DNA from 3 places in the Sorangium sp. KYC3313 genome. Region 2 is predicted to be linked to each of the others. Evidence: riboswitches for the same ligand, from Rfam matches in the RefSeq annotation. Region 2 holds a riboswitch; each other region holds the start of a gene.
The links. Region 2 has a riboswitch for cobalamin ahead of ACSRUE_RS28500 (TonB-dependent receptor domain-containing protein). Riboswitches for the same ligand answer to the same signal wherever they lie in the genome.

Region 1 (6,277 bases), 5.0 Mb from region 2:
GCATGCGACTTCATCTACGCCGCCGAAGGCGCCAAGCTCGGCCAGCCCGAGGTGAACCTGGGCGTCATCCCGGGGTTCGGCGGGACCCAGCGGCTGCTGCGACGGGTCGGGCCCGGACGCGCGCGCGAGCTCGTCTATTCAGGTGACATGATCACCGCCCAGCAGGCGCTGTCGATCGGGCTCGTCAACGCCGTCTTCCCAGCGACCGAGCTGCTCGCGCGCGCCCGCGAGACCGCCCTCAAGATCGCCTCGCGCGGCCCGCTCGCCGTCGCCGCCGCCAAGCGCGTCCTCCTGCGCGGCGAGAGCCTCGACCTCGCCGCCGCCAACGAGCTGGAAGCACAGGCATTCGCCGCGCTCTTCGGCAGCGAAGATCAACAGCTCGGAATGAAAGCGTTCCTGGCGAAATCGCAGGCCACGTTCACCGGAAAGTGACGCCTCGGAAGGCGCGAACCGCGCGCTCGAGGGCAAAAAAAATACCGCGCATCACGCTGGAGGGGGGCCCAGAATGACCGCGGCAGGGAAACCGCGCCGGAGTCTTGAACGTCCGCCACGGTGCAGAAGAAAGACCGCATGCGCTCCGGGCTGGGGGGTCCGCGCCGGTGCGCATGCGGTAGTCAGATTGTGGCATCCGCAAGCGCGTTGTCGATAACAAAGTGCAACGCGTGCACGCCGAGCGAGCAGAACGCTCCAGGCGCGAAGGCGGCCAGGCAGCCAGGCGGGCGCGCGGCCCCCACACACACGATCTGCGGGAATTCACGTTCGAGCCGGGCATACCCCTCCACCAGAGACAGCACCCAGCACAGCGTTCGTCTCGCATTCCGAGACGAGCGAACACGAAATCCCTCATCTCTTCAATAAGAGAGGCCACGAGGCAACAGGCCGTACACCGGACACCTGCTCCCGAGTAAAGAGCCAGGACGAACAAAGCACACTGCGGAAGGAATGCGCCGCCGCCCGCATTCAAGCGCACGAGAGCCCCTCGTCCGGGCCCCAACCGAGACGGGGGCTGCGCCCGCGCGGCGACAAAGTAAACAGTCTTTATCTAAGGGGGACATAATTCGAGACGTGCGCTCGACGACTCGTCGCGTGATGCGTCTGGGTCAATTTCTCGACCTCGGGCCACAGCACGACAGGGCCTCGAGCGCTCGTCGGCGCCCATGACCGCTCGATGGGGGGCGCCGACGGGCGCGCGGCGCGCCTCGGCGGCGATGGCCTCGTGCGCCTCGGCAGCGCCCCCGAGGGCAGGGTGTCCACCAGCGCAGGCATCACCGCCGCGCCGACGCCGCGGACGAGGGGGCTCGCGGCGGGCCGCGAGCCCCCTCGTCCACGATCGGGGCGCGACGTCCTTGACGCCGGGCACGAAACGGGATTACCGAGCACCGGCCTGACAATCCATTCCTCGGGTGCCCTCCGGGGCATAACAGGGAAGCCGGTGCAAAACCGGCGCGGTCCCGCCACCGTGAGTGGGGAGCTGCTTCCGAAGACCACTGGGCCTCATTGAAAGAGGCCTGGGAAGGTGGACGCAGCGCTGGGAGCTCGAGCAGCTCCCTGAACCCATGAGCCGGGAGACCTACCCGAGCCTCCCACGAGGTGCAGCTTGCGCACGTCTTCGTGGCGTCCGGGTGCGGACTTCACCCGGAGCGCCGAAATCGGTCTTCACGGCCGCGCATTGTCGATCGCCGCCGTGTCCTTGGGAACGCTCCTCGCGCCCCGGCCCGCGGCGGCGATGCACCTCGCGGAAGGTGTCCTGCCGCTCGGCTGGTGCGCCTTCTGGAACGCGCTCGCCCTGCCCTTCGTCGCGATCGCCCTCCACCTGCTCCGGCGCCGCACCCGGCAGGACGCCTTCTACAAGCCGTTCGTCGGCCTCATCGCGGCAGCCGTCTTCGCGATCTCGTGCATGCCCGTGCCGGTGCCGACCGCCGGGACCTGCTCCCACCCGTGCGGCACAGGGCTCGCGGCGGTGCTCATCGGCCCCTGGATGACCGTCCTCGTCACCGTGGTGGCGCTCCTTATCCAGGCCCTCTTCCTCGCGCACGGCGGCCTCACAACGCTCGGCGCCGACGTCGCGTCGATGGGCATCGCGGGCGCCTTCACCGGATACTTCGCCTTCCATCTCGCGCGGCGCTGCGGCGCGAACCTCTGGGTCGCGGGCTTCCTCGCGGGCGTGACGTCGGACTGGGCAACGTACGCCACCACGGCGCTCGCGCTCGCGCTCGGGCTCTCGGGCGAGGGCTCGGTGACGTCCATGTTCACGGGCGTCGCCCTCGCCTTCGTCCCCACCCAGCTGCCGCTCGGCATCCTCGAGGGCGTCATGACCGCGGGGGCGCTCGTCTTCCTGCGCGCCCGGCGGCCCGACATCCTGGACCGGCTCCAGGTCGTCCGGCTCGCCCCGGGGGCCTCGTGACCCGGCGGCTCGGACAGCGCCCGCTGCCAGCGCCGCTCGCGCGGCGCGCGCGCGCGGCGCTCCTGCTCGCCGGTTCATTCTGGCTCGCCGCCTGCGGCAACGCGTCCTGGGACGGCGTCGACGAGGCCGTGGTCCGCCGCGTCGCCGAGGACGCGGGGCGCCACGACACGGGGCCGCTGTTCGCGGGCCTCGAGGGCGACCTCCTGCTCTTCGCGTTCCTCTGGGCCGGGCTCCTCGCCGGCTTCGCCGTCGGCTATTTCTCGCGCGTGCTCTTCGTCGAGCGCGCGGGCGCGCCGGCGGGCAGGGCCGACGGCGAAGGCCTCCGTGCGGACTGACCCCCCCGCGCGGCTCCGGGACGTGGACGCCCGGCTCCGCCTCGGGGCCGCCGTGGCGGCGTGCTGCGTCGCCGCGGGCGCGCGCTCGCCCGTCACCCCGGCCGCGCTGCTCCTCCTCGCGTGCGCGGCCCTCCGCCTCCAGGGCACGCCGGCGCGCGCCGTCCTCCGCGCCGCCGCGCCCGCCGCGTGGCTCGGAGCGGTCGCGGCGGCGCTCGCGCTCGCGCTCACGCCGGGGGCGCCGCTCCTCCCCGGCGCGCCGTTCCCCGTCGACGCGCTCACGGCCGAGGGGGCCCGCCGCGCCGCCGCCATCGGCGCGCGCGTCCTCGCGGCGGCCGCGGTGCTCCGGTGGCTCGCCGGCGCCGCCGCGCCCGCCGAGATCGAGGCGGCGCTCGCCGGGCTCGGCGTCCCCGCGGCCCTCGTCGAGCTGCTCGCGCTGACGCGGCGCTTCGCCGGCGTGCTCCAGAGCGCGGCCGACAGCGCGTGGAGCGCAGCCGCGCTCCGCGGCGGGTTCACCCGCCCCGGCGCCGCCGCGCGCTCGGCCGGCGCCGTCGCGGGCGTCGTGGCGCTCCGGACGCTGGAGCGCTCCGAGAGCGCCGCGCTCGCGATGCAGCTCCGCGGCTACAAGGGAAAGCTCCCCGTCGCCGACCGAAGGACGAGCGCGCCTACAGCGAACGTCGCGTTCGCCGCCGCCGCCCTCGCCGCCCTCGGGCTCAGCGTCGCCGCGGGAGAGGCCGGATGATCGCGCTGCGCGCCCCCCGGCTCGGCTACCGGCGCGGCGAGCCCGTGCTGCGCGACGTGCGCCTCGACGTCGCCGAGGGCGAGTCCGTGGCGGTGCTCGGCGGCAACGGCGCCGGCAAGACCGCGCTGCTCCGGACGCTCGTCGGGCTCCTCCCGGCGCCCGGCGGCGGCGTCGAGATCGCGGGCCGCCGCGTGGGCTCGCCCTCGGACGCCGTCGCCGCAGGCGCCGCGCTCGTGCTCCAGGACCCGGACGACCAGCTGCTCGGCGCGACGCTCCTCGACGACGTCCTGTTCGGCCCGCGAAACCTCGGCCTGCCCGCGCCCGAGGCGCGCCGCCGCGCCGAGGCGGCGCTCGCCGCCGTCCAGATCGCGCACCTCGCCGACCGGGCCATCGAGGCGCTGAGCTTCGGCGAGCGCAAGCGCGCGTGCATCGCCGGGATGCTCGCGATGCGGCCGCGGGTGCTGCTGCTCGACGAGCCGACCGCGGGGCTCGACCCGGAAGGCGAGCTCGCCCTGTGCGAGACGCTGCGCGCGCTCTCCGAGCAGCAGGGGACCACGCTGGTCACCGCGACCCACGCGGTGGACCTCGTGCCGCTCTTCGCCTCGCGCGCGGTCCTGCTGGGCGACGGCCAGGTCCTCGCGGACGGGCCGCCGCGGGAGGTGTTCGCGCGGGGGGAGCTCCTCGCGCGGGCGCGGGTGCGGCGGCCGTGGGTCGCCGAGCTCTGGACCCGGATGAGCCCCGTGCCGCCGCGGGGCGGCGCGGGCCTCCCGCTCACCCTGGAGGAGGCGCTCGCGTGCATGACGACGGTCTCCTGCTGATCGGCCACGGCAGCCGCGACGCCGCGTCGAACGCCGAGTTCGAGGCGATCGTGGCCGATTACGCCGCGGCGCGGCCCGGGATCGCCGTGCAGCACGGCTACATCGAGCTCGCGACGCCTCACCTCGCCGACGCGCTCGCGGCGCTCGCGGCGCGGGCGTCCCGCGTGGCGGTCGTGCCGCTCTTCCTGTTCGCGGCGGGGCACGTGAAGAACGACATCCCGCTCGCGCTCGAGCGGGCGCGGGCCGCGCACCCGGGCGTGCGCTTCTCGGCGGCGCGGCCGCTCGGCGTGCACCCGGCGCTCGCGGAGATCGCGTTCGAGCGCGCCGCGACAGCGCTGCCGGACGACCCGGCGGCGCGGGCCCGGTCGGCGCTCGTCGTCGTGGGGCGCGGGTCGAGCGACCCCGACGCGAACGGCGATTTCTGCAAGACGGCGCGCCTCATCGGCGAGGGCCGCGGGCTCCAGCTCGTCGAGCCGACCTTCATCGGCGTCACCCGGCCCTCGGTCGAGGAGACGCTGGAGCGGGTCGCGCGGCACCGGCCGGAGCGCGTCGTGGTGGTCCCCTACTTCCTCTTCGCCGGGCGGCTCATGACGAAGCTCGCCGAGCAGGTCGACCGCTTCTCGTCGACGTACCCGTGGATCCGGGCCTCGCTCGCGCCGCACCTCGGCCGGTCGAGCGCGCTCGAGGGCCTGATCGACGAGCGCGCGCGCCAGGCGTTCGCCGGCGAGGCGCCGCTCCCCTGCGACACGTGCATGTACCGCACCGCGCTGCCGGGGCTCGCCCGGGAGGTCGGCGGGCTCAAGGCGATGCTCTACAGCGTGCGCCACACGCTCACGCACACGCAGGCGTCGAACCACCCGCACGCGCACCGCTCGCTGCGCAAGCACGTGCTCGTCTGCGGCAACGCCGACTGCGTCGACCGCGGCAGCCTGGCGCTGCTCGATTCGGTGCGCCGGCTCGTGAAGCAGGCCGGCCAGCAGCAGCAGATCCGCGTGACGAGGACGTCGTGCATGGGGCGCTGCGGCGAGGGGCCGACGGTCGCCGTCTACCCCGACGGGGTCTGGTACCGCGGCGTCCGCGAGGAGGACGCGAAGGACCTCGTCGAGGAGCACCTTCTCGCCGACCGGCTGGTGGCCCGGCTCGTCGACGACATCATGCAATGAAGGATGGATAGGAGAGAACCGACATGGCCTGTCACGAGATCGCCGCGCTCCGCCTTGGGCTCATGAACATCCTGGGGATCGACGACCCGGGCGAGCGCGCGCACGAGCTCGCCGAGCTCGGCGCCGCGGCCGCCGAGCCGGGGCCGGTCTCGGCGATGCTGCGCGCCGGGGACCTGAAGAGCCTCTCGCGCCTCTTCGAGGGGTCGCTCGTGGAGCTCCAGGAGAAGGTCGCGAAGACCGCCGCCGGCGACCCGAAGCTGCCTTACCTGCGCTCGCTCCTCATCCTGACGAAGCAGGTCGAGCTCGATCTGCGCGCCCAGGTCGACGGGCTCGGCCGGCTCTACCGGGAGCTCGAGGAGATGCACGACTTCGTGCACGAGATCTACCCGGCCGAGTGAAGCGCGCGCCGCTCACGCCCCGCTCACCGGAAAGACCATGGGGCGCGTGATTGCGACCGCGCGGAGACAGGAGCGACGTCATGGCAACACAAGGCAACCCGAAGATCAGGATCGCCCACGCAACGCCGCTCGGCGACGCCGCCCGGCTGCTCCGCCTCGAGCGCGTCGACGGCGCGGAGGTCGGCTTCGCCGGCGGGCAGTACGTCATCATCAACACAGGCGTCACCCTGCCCGGCGGCAGGCTCGCGAAGCGCGCCTACTCGATGCTCTCCAGCGACGCCGAGCAGCGCACGGTCGAGATCGCGGTGAAGCGCGTCGGGGCCGGGCCGGGCTCGAACGTGCTCAACGACATCGCCGCCGGCGCCGAGCTCGAGTTCAGCGGACCCTGGGGCAAGCTGCGGCTCGCGCCGGGCTTCTCCG
Region 2 (6,277 bases):
CCGCGACGAGAGCGCGCACATGCGCTTCGCCTTCGAGGTCGTGAGCACGGCGCGGCGCGAGGAGCCCGAGCTCTTCGACGCCGGCCTCTCGCGGTCGATCCTCGACATGATGGATGAGGCGATCGCCTGCGAGGCCCGGTTCGCCGAGGACCTCCTCGGCGCCGGCGTGGCGGGCATGTCGGCGCGCGACGTGCGCAGCTACCTGGAGTTCTGCGCCGACCAGCGGCTGGCCACGCTCGGCATGCCGAAGCGCTACGGGGCGAAGAACCCGTTCTCGTTCATGGATCTGCAAGACGTCCAGGAGGTGACGAACTTCTTCGAGCGCCGCGTCTCCGCGTACCAGGTCGGCGTCTCCGGGGAGGTCGTCCTCGACGCCGCGTTCTGACACCAATCAACCGACGCACCGCCCGCGGGGCCGATCAGAGCCCGCCGATCCCTCGCGGCGGGAGCCCGATCTCGGTGTCGACGGTCGCGTCCTCCAGCGGCTCGAGCGCGCCGTTCCCCGCCACCTTCCAGCGCCGGAGCTTGCTCCTCTCCGCGTCGCTCAGCAGGCAGACGTCGCCGCAGCCGGGCGAGCAGTGGACGCCGCCGAAGGCGTAGGACTGGGTCGCCTGGGCGAGCGTCGTGACCTCGCCCGTGGCGATGCTCACGGAGAAGGCGCGGTCCCCGGCGGACGCGCTGCCCGCGTAGGCCGTCCCGAGGAGGACGTCCTCGGAGGCGAACGTGAGCGTCGGCTGGACCGCGGCGCCGAGCGCCTTCGCCACGCCGAGCCGCTCGATCTCCTCCGGGGGCGAGGTGCGAGCGTCGTAGATCACGATGTCGCTCGTCGCCGGATCGTACTCCATCGTCTCGGCGTCGAAGCGGCTCGAGCAGGCGACCGCCAGCCGCTCTCCCGAGGGCGACACGGCGAGACGCCCGCAGCCGTAGAGCCCCTGCACGTCGACCGTCCATGCGACGGCGCCCTGCTCCGGCGAGACGCCGACGAAGCGCCCTTCACCCGTGGTCGAGAGGTCCGCGGCGAGCCGGCCGAGGGCCACGACCACCTCGTCGCCGAGGCGCGCCATCCCCGACGGGCGCGGCAGGAGCCCTTCTTCCTCCGGCAGGGCGATGCGCCCCGCGACGGAGTACTCCTTCGTGTCGATGATCAGGAGATCGCCGCCCTCGTCGAACGGCTCCACGCCCGGGCTCGGGTTGCTCCCGTAGCGCGACACGAGCGCGCGGTCCGCGCCCACCTCGATGTAGTCCTGAGGGTTCGACTCGAACCCCTGCCCGACCGGGAGCTGCGCCAGGGCCTCGGCGGTCTCGAGATCCATCCAGGTGATCACGTTCGTGCCGAACCGATCGAGCAGGACGACGCGGCCGGACGGCGGCGCCGCCGTCGGGACGTCGACGTCGCCGGACAGCGCGAGGCTGAGCCCCGGCTTCGCCGCGCCGCTCGACACGAAGGAGGGCGACAGGGTGGTCCCGTCGAGCGCCGACACAGCGATGTTCGTCGACTGGTAGTCGCTCGTCACGATGACGACGCCGCGCTCGCACCCGTCGCCGTCGCCGCCGCCGTGGACGCCGCCCGTCGACGGCGGCGGCGAATCCACGTTGCACCCGAGGAGCGGAACCGAAATCGCGATCGCAAACAGACTGATCTTCACCATGTTGACTCCAGTGTGAAAAACACGCTCCGTCCCGGGAGCGGAAACCCGACGACATCCGTACGCCGCGCGTCCAGGAGGTCCGCGACGCGACCTCTCGCCGCGAGGTGCCCGTCGAGCCACCTCGCCTCCGCGTCGAGGTCGAGGGTCGCTTGCTCCGCGATCACGCCGAGCCCGGCGGGATCGGCGTACCGGCTCGACTGGTACACGGCCCGGAGCTCGCCCGACGCGCCCGAGAACACGGCGCCGCCCGGGCGCTTCCACTCGGCGTGCAGGCGCGGCGCGACGACGAGGCGCGAGCGGAACGGGAGGAGGTCGTTCCTGGTCGTCCGCCCCGGCGTCGTGTCCCGCGGATCGAGCAGCGTCGCCGCGATCTCGGCGCGGAGGAACCGGGTCACCTCGACCCCGGCCAGGAGCTCCGCGCCCACGACGCGGGCGCGGCCGACGTTGTACGGGTTCACGTAGCCCTGGCCGGACTTCTCGTACGCGACGAGCCCGGAGACCGCGCTCCCGAACGCGAACACGTCGATGAAGGCGCCGCGCAGCACGGCGCCGCGCCCCGTCTGCGCCCGGATCCCGGCCTCGATCGTGGCGCCCGACTCCGGCTCGAGCGCCGCGTTGCCGTGGACGACGCCGGAGACGCCGTACACCTCGCCGAGCGTCGGGACGCGGACGTAGCGGCCCACGGTCGCGAGGAGCCGGAGCCGGTCGCTCCCCACCTCCACGCCGACCCGCCCGGTCGGGACGAGCACGTCGCAAGGGCGCTCCCGGTCCGCGCCGGTGGCGTGGCACTCCCCGCTCGCGAGGGCGTGCAGCGCGAGCCCCTCGCCGAGGCGCGCCTCCGCGCTGACGGCGCCGCGCGCGAACGAGCGCCGCGCCCGCGCGAGCGGGACGTCGTCCGGCGCGCGCGAGATGCCCTCGCGCGCGACCGAGAGCACGGGCCGCACCCGGAGCCGGTCAGCGAAGGAGAGCGTCGCCCCGAGCGTCTGCTCCAGGCGGCGGCCGGCGAGCCGGAGCTCCGGCGTGAGCAGGGCGAGCTCGAAGAGCGGGTCGTGGACCTCCGACCGCGCCTCGATGAACGAGGTGCGCGCCTCGAGCGTGTGCTGCGCCTCTCGGCCGAACGGCACCCGCGCCGCGACGGACGTCAGCGCGCGCCGCGACTCCCCCCGCGCCTCCCGGGACGGCAGGAGCGCGAGCCTCGGCACGCCCTGCTCGCGATCGGTGCCGTTCGCGATCACGTCGACGATCGCGCCGCCCCCGAGCTCGACGCGCGCGAGCGCCCAGGCGTCGATCGTGCGCACGTCGGCGTTCTGCCGGCGCTCCAGGGTGTCGTCGCTCTCGTCGAAGAGCGTCCCGCGATCGTCGACGAAGGCGTAGCGGTTCTCCGCGGCCTCCGCGCTCACCCCGACGATCGAGCTCACCGGGCCCGCGCTGGCGCCGGCGAACGCCCACCCGCGCCGCGCGCCGAGCGAGCCCGCCATGACGCCGACGCCGGCCGTCGTCCGGGAAGGCCGCCGCGGCTCGAAGAAGATCGCGCCGCCGGGGCCGAGGCGGTCCGCCTCGATGGGCGCGTGGCCACGGTAGATCTCGACGCGCTCGATGAGCCAGAGGGGCACGAGGGAGAGATCCGCCGTGCCCACGACGTCGTCGTTCAGGCGGACGCCGGCGAGGTACACCGGCGTCTGCGTTGCTGTCGCTCCCCGGAGGGCCGCGGTCGCCGGCCCGCCGAAGCCGCCCGACTCGACGATGAGGACGCCCGGCTGCGTGCGGAGCACGTCCGCCGCCCCGAGCCCCGCGCCGGTGAGGCGCTCGCGGCCCAGCACCGAGCCCGCGACGGACCTGTCCTTGGGCGGCGCGGGCGCGCGCACGCGATCCCCCTCGACGCGCACCTCCAGCGGGGCCGTCCCCGGCGGGGCGGCGGCGCGACCGCCCTCCTGCTCGGCCTCCGGCCTGCGCGGCTCGTCGGCGCGGGCGGCCGGCAGGGCCGCCACGGCGCCGCAGGCGGCGAGCGCGAGCCAGCACGCCGCGCCGGCGCTCCGGCGCCGACGCGACCGACGATCAGAAGAATCAACCATTCACGCGCCGCCTGCCCGCGTCGACCCAGCGCTGCTCCGGGTGAGCCGAGAGCCGAAGCGAGGGGCTGCGTGACGGGCCACGGCACCGCGCGCGAGCGAGGTGGTCGAGAGCCTGGGCGCCTTCCCCTCGAAGGCTCAGGTCAGCGCGCGCCAGCGAACCGGCGCGCGCACCTCGGCAGGTCTTCGGACTCACGGGCGCTGCGGCCGTCGCCGGTCGCTCTCCTACACATCACCGCTTCCCGGGCTGCTCGGGTGCATGCCCAGTGCTTCTTGGTGATGGTCGTTCCCGTTCACCGCTGCGGGGGCAGTCCCGGATTCTCACCGGGTTCCCTTTTCAGCTCGCCAGGCGATGGCCGGACGAGCACCGATGGCGGGGCGACTCGTCGCACCCGTCACGCAGGATGTCAACGCAGAAGCGAAGGTCCAGAGCGCCCCGCCCACGGGCCCACCGGCGACGCACACCCGAGACAGAACCGGGAGTCCCTTGACAGTCTTGCACGCGCGTGTCATGAGTCACTTGAAACTGATTTTCTTTATCAGTTATCGGAAACGAGCGGCCCGAGACCTGACGTCCAGCGCCCGATGACCTGAGCCCACGTGGCTCTCGACGCCCATCGGAGCTGAATGTGACGAGTTCCATCTCGATACCGGCCTCTGTCGCGCTGCCCGCGGTCAACGCAGGGCAGCTGTTGAAGCAATACACCCCTGAGTCGGCGTTCTTCTTCGCGTCGCCGACACGCACCCTCCTCGCGCAGGGCGTACACGACATGATCCTCGAGCCGAACGGCGCGGATCAGGGCGACCGCCTCGCGGACCGCGTCACGAGGGTGCTCGCGGCGGCGTCGAGGGCCGGCGCCGGCCAGAGCTTCCCCATGGTGGTCGGCGCGGTGCCGTTCAACAGCACGTCGCCGGCGCACCTCATCGTGCCGAGGGCGATCCAGAGCGCGGGCCCGCTCAACCCCACGTCGGAATCGCCGCGGTCGCAGCTGCCGATCACCATCCAGGAGCTGCGCCAGATCCCCGAGCCCCGCGACTACGTGCGCGGCGTCGAGACGGCGGTGGGCCTGATGCGGTCCGGGGCGCTGAGCAAGGTGGTCCTGTCCAGGATGCTGGAGATGGTCCTGCGAGAGCCGGTCGATCTCCGCCTCGTCCTCCAGCGCCTCTCGCAGCAGAACCGGAGCGGCTACACCTTCGCCGCCAACCTCTCGGATCCGACCGCGGGGCTCTCCAGCGCGGAGCGCGGCGTCCCGACCTCGCGCGCGCGGACGCTCCTCGGCGCGAGCCCGGAGCTGCTCCTGTCCCGCTCCGGGCTCCGGGTGATCGCCAATCCGCTCGCCGGCTCCGCGGTCCGCAGCCCGGACCCCGACGAGGACCGCCGGCGGGCGATCGCGCTGCTCGCGTCCGAGAAGGACCGGCACGAGCACGCGATCGTCGTCGACGCCGTCGCCGCCGCGCTCCGGCCGTTCTGCCGGCGCCTGAGCGTCCCCGACGAGCCGTCGCTCACGCAGACCCCGACGCTGTGGCACCTGTCGAGCCGGCTCACCGGGGAGCTGCGCGATCTCTCGATCTCCTCGATGAAGCTGGCCACCGCGCTGCACCCGACGCCCGCCGTGTGCGGCTACCCCACGGAGCGCGCCCGCGACGCCATCGAGGCGATCGAGCGGTTCGATCGCGGGTTCTTCACGGGGCTCGTGGGCTGGTCCGACGCCAGCGGCGACGGCGAGTGGGCGGTCGTCATCCGCTGCGCCGACGTCGCCGGCCGGGCGCTCCGCCTCTATGCCGGGGCCGGGATCGTCCTCGGATCGAGCGGCGAGCACGAGCTCGCCGAGACCACCGCCAAGCTCGGGACCATGCTGAACGCGCTCGGCCTCGACCAGGCGCCGGAGCGGGCGTGAGCGCTCCGGAGGAGCGCCGGCAGGCGCCCGCGCAGGCGCGACCGCAGGCGCTCGACGGCTGGACTCCGTGGCCGGCCGAGCTGGCCGATCTCTACCGGCGCGCCGGCTACTGGCGCGGCGAGACCTTCGGGCGCCTGCTCCGCGAGCGGGCCGCGCGGCACCCGGATCGGATCGCGCTCGTCAGCGGCGATCGCCGGCTGAGCTACGGTGAGCTCGATCGGCGCGCCGATCGCCTCGCCGCGGGCCTGCTGCACCTCGGGCTCCGGCCGGGGGATCGCGTCGTCGTCCAGCTCCCGAACATCGCGGAGTTCTTCGAGGTGTGCTTCGCGCTGTTCCGGCTCGGGGCGCTCCCCGTGCTGGCCCTGCCCGCGCACCGCCGCGCCGAGATCGCGGTTTTCTGCGAGCACACCGAGGCGGTCGCGTACGTCATCGCCGACCGGGACGGCGGGTTCGATTACCGCGCGCTGGCGAGCCAGATCCGGCGCGACGTCGGGACCTTGCGGCACGTGCTCGTGGCCGGCGAGCCGGGCGAGCACACGGCGCTCTCCGGCCTGGACCGGGAGCCCGTCGAGCTCCCGGAGCCCGCCGCGGGGGACGTCGCCTTCTTCCAGCTGTCCGGCGGGAGCACCGGCGTACCGAAGCTCATCCCGCGGACGCACGA
Region 3 (6,277 bases), 4.1 Mb from region 2:
CGTCTGGGGCAGGAAATCGGTCGTGCACGTCGGATCGCGCCCGCTCAGGCAATCGAAGAGCGACGCGATCGACGGCGCGAGGAACGTGCAGGGGATCCGGTCCGCGGAGATGACGGTCTCGCCCATGCACTCGAAGAAAGGAGCGGTCAGCGCGTTGCAGGGGCGCTGCTCCGAGAGCAGGTCGGCGCAGCGCTCGCTGCACCGGAGCTCCGGGCACGTGACGCCGTCGAAGAGCGAGCAGAAGAAATCGCACGAGGCCATCTGCTCCTCGATGGAGGGGCCGCCGGAGCTCGCCGACTGCGAGCCCTCGCCCGCGCCCCCGGCGCCGTCGGAGCTCCCGGGGAGCCCGTCGACGACGACGGCCCCGCCGCAGGCGCCCGCCCCCGAGAGCGCGGCGAGCGAAGCCAGGAAAGCGAAGAGCAGCGGCGTTCTCATCAGGGCATCATATCGCGCGGCAGGCACGGCAGGGGCGCGCGTCGGACTCCCCGCACGCCCCCGCGCGCCCCCGCCGCTCATTCCACCGCCTGCGATTGCTCGATCGCGTCCTCGCGGCGCTCCCGGCGGTTGCACGCGAGCACCTTCTTGCGGACGCGCACCGCGTCGGGCGTGACCTCGACGAGCTCGTCGCCGTCGATCCACTCCATCGCCGTCTCGATCGTGAGCAGCCGCGGGCTGGCCAGGAGGACGTTCTCGTCCTTGCCGTGGTTGCGCACGTTCGACAGCTTCTTCTCCTTGATGACGTTGACGTCGGTGTCGTTCGGCCGGTTGTGCTCGCCGATGATCATCCCCTCGTAGACCTCGACGCCGGGGACGATGAAGAACATGCCGCGCGGCTGCAGGTGGTGCAGCGCGTACGGGGTCGACACGCCGGCGCGATCGGCGACGATGGCGCCGGTGGGGCGGCGCATCATCGGGCCGCCCCAGGGCGCCCAGCCGTCGAACATCGTGTTGAGCAGGCCCGTCCCGCGCGTCGCGGTCAGGAACTCGCCGCGGAAGCCGATGAGCCCGCGCGACGGCACCCGGAACTCGAGGCGGGCGCGGCCGAAGCCGGGGTTCGTCATCTTCACCATCCGGCCGCGCCGGGAGCTGAGGCGCTCGGTCACGATGCCGACGTAGGTGTCCGGCACGTCCACGACCACGAGCTCGAGCGGCTCCATCACCTCGCCGTCGATCTCGCGCGTCACCACCTCGGGGTTCGAGAGCTGCATCTCGTACCCCTCGCGCCGCATCGTCTCCACGAGGATCGCCAGCTGGAGCTCGCCGCGGCCGAGCACCACGAACGTGTCGGGCACGTCCGTCGGCTCCACGCGGATCGCGAGGTTCTTCATCGCCTCGCGCTCGAGCCGCTCCTTCAGGTGACGGCTCGTCAGGTACTTCGACTGCTTGCACTTGCCGGCGAAGGTCGACGTGTTGACGCCGACCTTCATCTTGATCGTCGGCTCCTCGACCACGATGCGCGGCAGCGCCTCGGGGTGCGCCGGATCCGTGATCGTGTCGCCGATCGTGGCCGACTCGAGCCCCGCGATGGCGATGACCTCGCCCGCGACGGCGCTCTCGACCGCGACCCGCTTCAGCCCCTCGTACGCGTAGAGCATCTTCACGTAGCCGCGCGACTGCCCGCCCTCGCCGAGGAGCGCGACGTCGGCGCCCGAACGGGCGGTGCCGCGGACCACCCGGCCGACCGCGAGCCGGCCCACGTAGTCGTCGTGGGTCGTGTTGCAGACGATGACCTGGAGCGGACCGTCGGGGTCGCCGGAGGGGCCGGGGACCCGCTCGAGGATGGTCTCGAAGAGCGGCTCGAGGTCCTTCGCCTCGTGCTCGAGCTCGCGCTTCGCCTGGCCGAACTTCGCGATCGCGTAGAGCGTCGCGAAGTCCATCTGCGCGTCGCCGGCCTCGAGGTCGCAGAAGAGGTCGAACACCTCGGAGAGCACCTCGTGGGCGCGCGCGTCGCTCCGGTCGATCTTGTTGATGACCACGATGACCGGGAAGCCGCGCTGGAGGCACTTCGAGAGCACGAAGCGCGTCTGCGGCAGCGGGCCCTCGGCGGCGTCGACGAGGAGGAGCGCCCCGTCGGCCATCATGAGCGTGCGCTCGACCTCGCCGCCGAAGTCGGAGTGGCCGGGCGTGTCGACGATGTTGATCTTGACCCCGCGGTACCGGATGCTCGTGTTCTTCGCGAGGATGGTGATGCCGCGCTCCCGCTCGAGGTCGTTCGAGTCCATGACACGCTCGGCCACGACCTCGTTCTCTCGGAAGGCGCCCGACTGGCGGAGCATGTGATCGACGAGGGTCGTCTTCCCGTGGTCGACGTGGGCGACGATGGCGATATTGCGGAGATCGTTACGGGGCATATACGGCCGCGGCCGTGTAGCACGCGACCCACGGAGGAGCGAGCCCATCCTCGCTAGAGCCCGAACGTTCGGCCTGCGCGGCATCCGCGCGGGCGGGCGAGGGGAGCGGTAGCGATTGACAGCCGAAGGCGCACGGCCATAGGGTGCGCGCCGCGCTGGTGCCCGGGCGTTCGCCTGGGCCGAAGAGGGAACCCGGTGAAACTCCGGGGCTGCCCCGCAGCGGTAAGCGAGAACGACCTCCACCCCAAGCACTGGCCCGTCGAGGGCTGGGAAGCGGTGGACAGTAGGGAGCCGGTCTGACCGGAGCGCTCGCGAGCCCGAAGACCTGCCAGCGCCCGGCGGCGGGAGACATCCGGCGCCGGTTCGACCTGGGAGCCTCGAGGGAGGCGGTGAGGTCCGAGCCGGTGCAGCTCTGCCTCTGCCACGTCCCGGATACCGAACCGCCCCCCGCGTCGCCTTCCGGTCGCCCGTGGGGGCGAGAGGTCGGTCCAGCGCACCGTGCGATGGCCAGCCATTTCGTCCTCGCGGAGCTCGACGCGAGCGGCACGGCGCCGCTCCGCGCGATTGCAGCGAAGGAGGACGCGAATGCTGCGCGAGACGGTCACGACGAGCCACGGGCACCGCCATCCATCTCATCTGCTTCATCTTCATCTGCTCGCCGCTTTATCCATGGTGCTGGCCGCCGCGCGGCCCGCGCGCGCCGAGGGCGACACCTCCGAGCCGCCCGCTGCCCCCGAGGCGCCCGCTGCCCCGCCGGAGGCCGCCGCTGCAGAGCCCACCGGTGCGGGCGCGCCCGCGGGCGACGCCGCGATCGAGGTCACGATCCAGGCGGAGAAGCCGGGCAGCGAGGCCGCGTCGCGCGTCTCCGTCGGACACCGGGAGCTCGAGCTCAGGCCGAGGCTCCGGCCGGGCGACCTCCTCGAGTCGGTCCCCGGGCTCTTCGCCGTGCAGCACGCGGGCGGCGGCAAGGCGAACCAGTACTTCCTCCGCGGGTTCGACGCGGACCACGGGACCGACGTCGCCTTCTTCGTCGACGGCGTGCCCGTCAACATGGTCAGCCACGGCCACGGGCACGGCTTCACCGATCTCTACTTCATGATCCCGGAGCTCGTGACAGGGCTCGACGGGTACAAGGGGCCTTATTACGCGAGCATCGGCGACTTCGGTACGGCGGGCGCCGTCAACCTGCGCTTCGCCGAGAAGCTCGAGGAGAGCCACGCGCAGGTCAGCCTGGGGCAGTACGGTATCCAGCGCGGCCTCGTCATCGCCTCGCCGGATCTCGGCGACGCGTGGCGCGCGGTGGCCGCGGCGGAGATCTACCGGAACGACGGGCCGTTCCTGAGCCCGGAGCGGCTCGAGCGCTTCAACGTGTACCTGCGGGCCACGCACGATCTGGGCAACACCGGGAAGGTCCAGATGACCTGGATGTCGTACGGATCGACCTGGCACGGCTCCGGCCAGATCCCCGCGCGCGCGGTGTGCGGCGAGGGCGAGCAGGGCGGCCTGAACCCGCCGCCGTCGGCGTTCGGACAGCCGTGCATCGACCATTTCGGCGCCGTGGATCCGACCGAGGGCGGGGCGACCGAGCGGCACATGGCGTCCGTTGCAACCTCGACCGCGTGGCGGGACGCCGATCTGAGCGCGCTGGCCTACCTCGTCCGGTACCGCTTCACGCTGTACTCGAACTTCACCTTCTTCAGCGAGGACCCCGTCCGGGGCGACCAGATCGAGCAGAACGACGACCGCGCCGTCGGGGGCGCCGATCTCCGGTTCCGCAGGCAATACGAGATCGGCGGGGCGAGGTTCACGACCTCGCTGGGCGCGCAGATCCGCGCGGACGCGATCGACAAGTCCCTCCACCACGACGAGGCGCGCGAGCGGGTCGAGGAGAAGAGCAGGACCCACGTCGACGAGAGCCAGATCGGCGTCTACGTCGAGCAGGACGCCCGGCTCCGGCGCTGGCTCCGCGTCGTGCTCGGGGCGCGCGCGCAGTGGATCGACGTCAACGTGGACGACCCGGGCGAGGACCTCGAGACGGCGGGGAACAGGTCGAGCGGCGCCCGGGGACAGATGCAGCTGCTCCCGAAGCTCACGGCGATCGTGTCGCCCGTCGAGGGGGTCGATCTGTTCGCCCACTTCGGGCGGGGCTTCCACTCGAACGACGCGCAGGGCGCGGTGCTGGGCGAGGGGGCGGCGACGCTGATCACGCCCGCGACGGGCTACGAGGTCGGCCTGCGGGTCGCGCCCTTGCGCGGGCTGTCGCTGAGCGGGGCCGCGTTCCTGCTCGACCTGGACTCGGAGCTGGTCTGGAGCGGCGACGCGGGCGCGACCGAGGCGTCGGGGCAGACGCGGCGCTACGGGATCGAGATCGGCGGGCGCTACCGGCTCCGGAGCTGGCTCTTCGCGGACGTGGACGCGACCTTCACCCGCGCGCGCTTCCGCGAGAACGCCGGCAACGCGAGCGCTGTCGCCCTCGCGCCGACCCGGACGCTGACCGCGGGCGTCGGCGTCCGCCCGACGCTCGGCGCGTTCACGCCGTTCGCGGCGCTGCGGGTCAAGGCGATCGGCGCGCGGCCTGCGACCGAGGACGAGTCGCTCACCGCCGAGGGGTTCACGGTCGTCGACGCCAACGCCGGGCTGCGGTGGAAGAGCGTCGAGGTGGCCGTGGACATCCAGAACCTCTTCGACACGACGTGGCGCGAGGTCCAGTTCGCGAGCGAGTCGCGGCTGCCGTACGAGCCGGCCCCGGTCACCGGGATCCACTACTCGCCGGGGTGGCCGTTCACCGCGATCGGGCGGGCGACGCTGTACTGGGAGTAGGCGCCGCGCCGCCTGGAGCGATGTCCACTCCGACGGTTCGCGCCGTTCCGGCCGCGGGTTCCATTCCACACATGCCGGGGGGGTCGCAGGGATGCGCGATAACCCGCGCTCGACCCATCCACGGCGCCGTTATGGCCCCTCCACGCCGCGGCTGGCCGAGGAGCTGGGGCGCCGTGCGGCGCGCGCCCTCGGCGCTGATGGGCAAGACAACCCCGGTGCCGTCGAGGTTGGGTGGATCGCACTGGCCACGTCCGATGGCGCCACAATCGATGAGTCCGCCCTGGCACTCTCGAACCCTTCCAGCGGCCAGCGGTGGCCCTGCGCGGCTGCCGGCGGGCGCTCTCGACGCCGGCTCATGTGGCCATTGCTGTGCTCGTCACTCGCCGCTGCCGGCCGCCACGATGACGGCTCGCAGACGCGGAGAGCAGGACGGGAACGGAGAGCCTCGCCGCGTGGCAAACGTGCACCCATGCTGTAGGCTGTGCCGCATGGATCCGACAGGGCTCGGCGCCGATCTGCAATTCCGCATGCTGGTCGAAGGGGTGAAGGACTACGCCATCTTCATGCTCGACACCGAGGGCCGGGTGGCCACGTGGAACGCCGGCGCCGAGCAGATCAAAGGATACTCCGCGCAAGAGGTGATCGGCTCGCACTTCTCGCGCTTCTATCCGGCCGAGGCGATCGAGCGGAAGTGGCCACAGACAGAGCTCGCCGAAGCGCGGCGCGTGGGCCGCTTCGAGGACGAAGGCTGGCGCGTGCGCAAGGACGGCTCGATGTTCTGGGCGAACGTCATCATCACGGCCCTCCACGGCCCCGACGGCGAGCTGCGCGGCTTCTGCAAGATCACGCGCGATCTGACCGAGCGCAAGCGCCAGGAAGAGTCGCTGCGGCAGAGCGAGGAGCGCTTCCGCACGCTGGTCGAAGGCGTGAAGGATTACGCCATCTTCATGCTCGACCCCGAGGGCAGGGTGGCCACGTGGAACGCCGGCGCGGAGCGGATCAAGGGATACTCCGCGCAGGAGGTGATCGGTACGCACTTCTCGCGCTTCTATCCGGCCGAGGCGATCGAGCGCGGCCGGCCCGAGGCGGTGCTCGCCGCCGCGCGG

Region 1: another riboswitch for cobalamin. It lies ahead of ACSRUE_RS00295 (energy-coupling factor ABC transporter permease); the one in region 2 lies ahead of ACSRUE_RS28500 (TonB-dependent receptor domain-containing protein).
Region 3: another riboswitch for cobalamin. It lies ahead of ACSRUE_RS43765 (TonB-dependent receptor); the one in region 2 lies ahead of ACSRUE_RS28500 (TonB-dependent receptor domain-containing protein).

What each region holds. Positions count from the first base shown of each region.
Region 1 covers NZ_CP197255.1:81,181-87,457, forward strand. The annotation lists gene ACSRUE_RS00285 (enoyl-CoA hydratase/isomerase family protein) at 1-432, shown strand, start outside; gene ACSRUE_RS00290 (hypothetical protein) at 615-794, opposite strand; cobalamin riboswitch at 1,385-1,592, shown strand; gene ACSRUE_RS00295 (energy-coupling factor ABC transporter permease) at 1,691-2,404, shown strand; gene ACSRUE_RS00300 (hypothetical protein) at 2,401-2,739, shown strand; gene ACSRUE_RS00305 (CbiQ family ECF transporter T component) at 2,729-3,478, shown strand; gene ACSRUE_RS00310 (energy-coupling factor ABC transporter ATP-binding protein) at 3,475-4,296, shown strand; gene ACSRUE_RS00315 (CbiX/SirB N-terminal domain-containing protein) at 4,272-5,459, shown strand; gene ACSRUE_RS00320 (DUF3209 family protein) at 5,483-5,857, shown strand; gene ACSRUE_RS00325 (FAD-dependent oxidoreductase) at 5,938-6,277, shown strand, end outside.
Region 2 covers NZ_CP197255.1:7,392,455-7,398,731, reverse strand. The annotation lists gene ACSRUE_RS28510 (ribonucleotide-diphosphate reductase subunit beta) at 1-385, shown strand, start outside; gene ACSRUE_RS28505 (hypothetical protein) at 420-1,649, opposite strand; gene ACSRUE_RS28500 (TonB-dependent receptor domain-containing protein) at 1,643-3,721, opposite strand; cobalamin riboswitch at 3,879-4,105, opposite strand; gene dhbC (isochorismate synthase DhbC) at 4,348-5,616, shown strand; gene ACSRUE_RS28490 ((2,3-dihydroxybenzoyl)adenylate synthase) at 5,613-6,277, shown strand, end outside.
Region 3 covers NZ_CP197255.1:11,477,276-11,483,552, reverse strand. The annotation lists gene ACSRUE_RS43775 (hypothetical protein) at 1-435, opposite strand, end outside; gene typA (translational GTPase TypA) at 513-2,399, opposite strand; cobalamin riboswitch at 2,491-2,698, shown strand; gene ACSRUE_RS43765 (TonB-dependent receptor) at 3,021-5,171, shown strand; gene ACSRUE_RS43760 (hybrid sensor histidine kinase/response regulator) at 5,660-6,277, shown strand, end outside.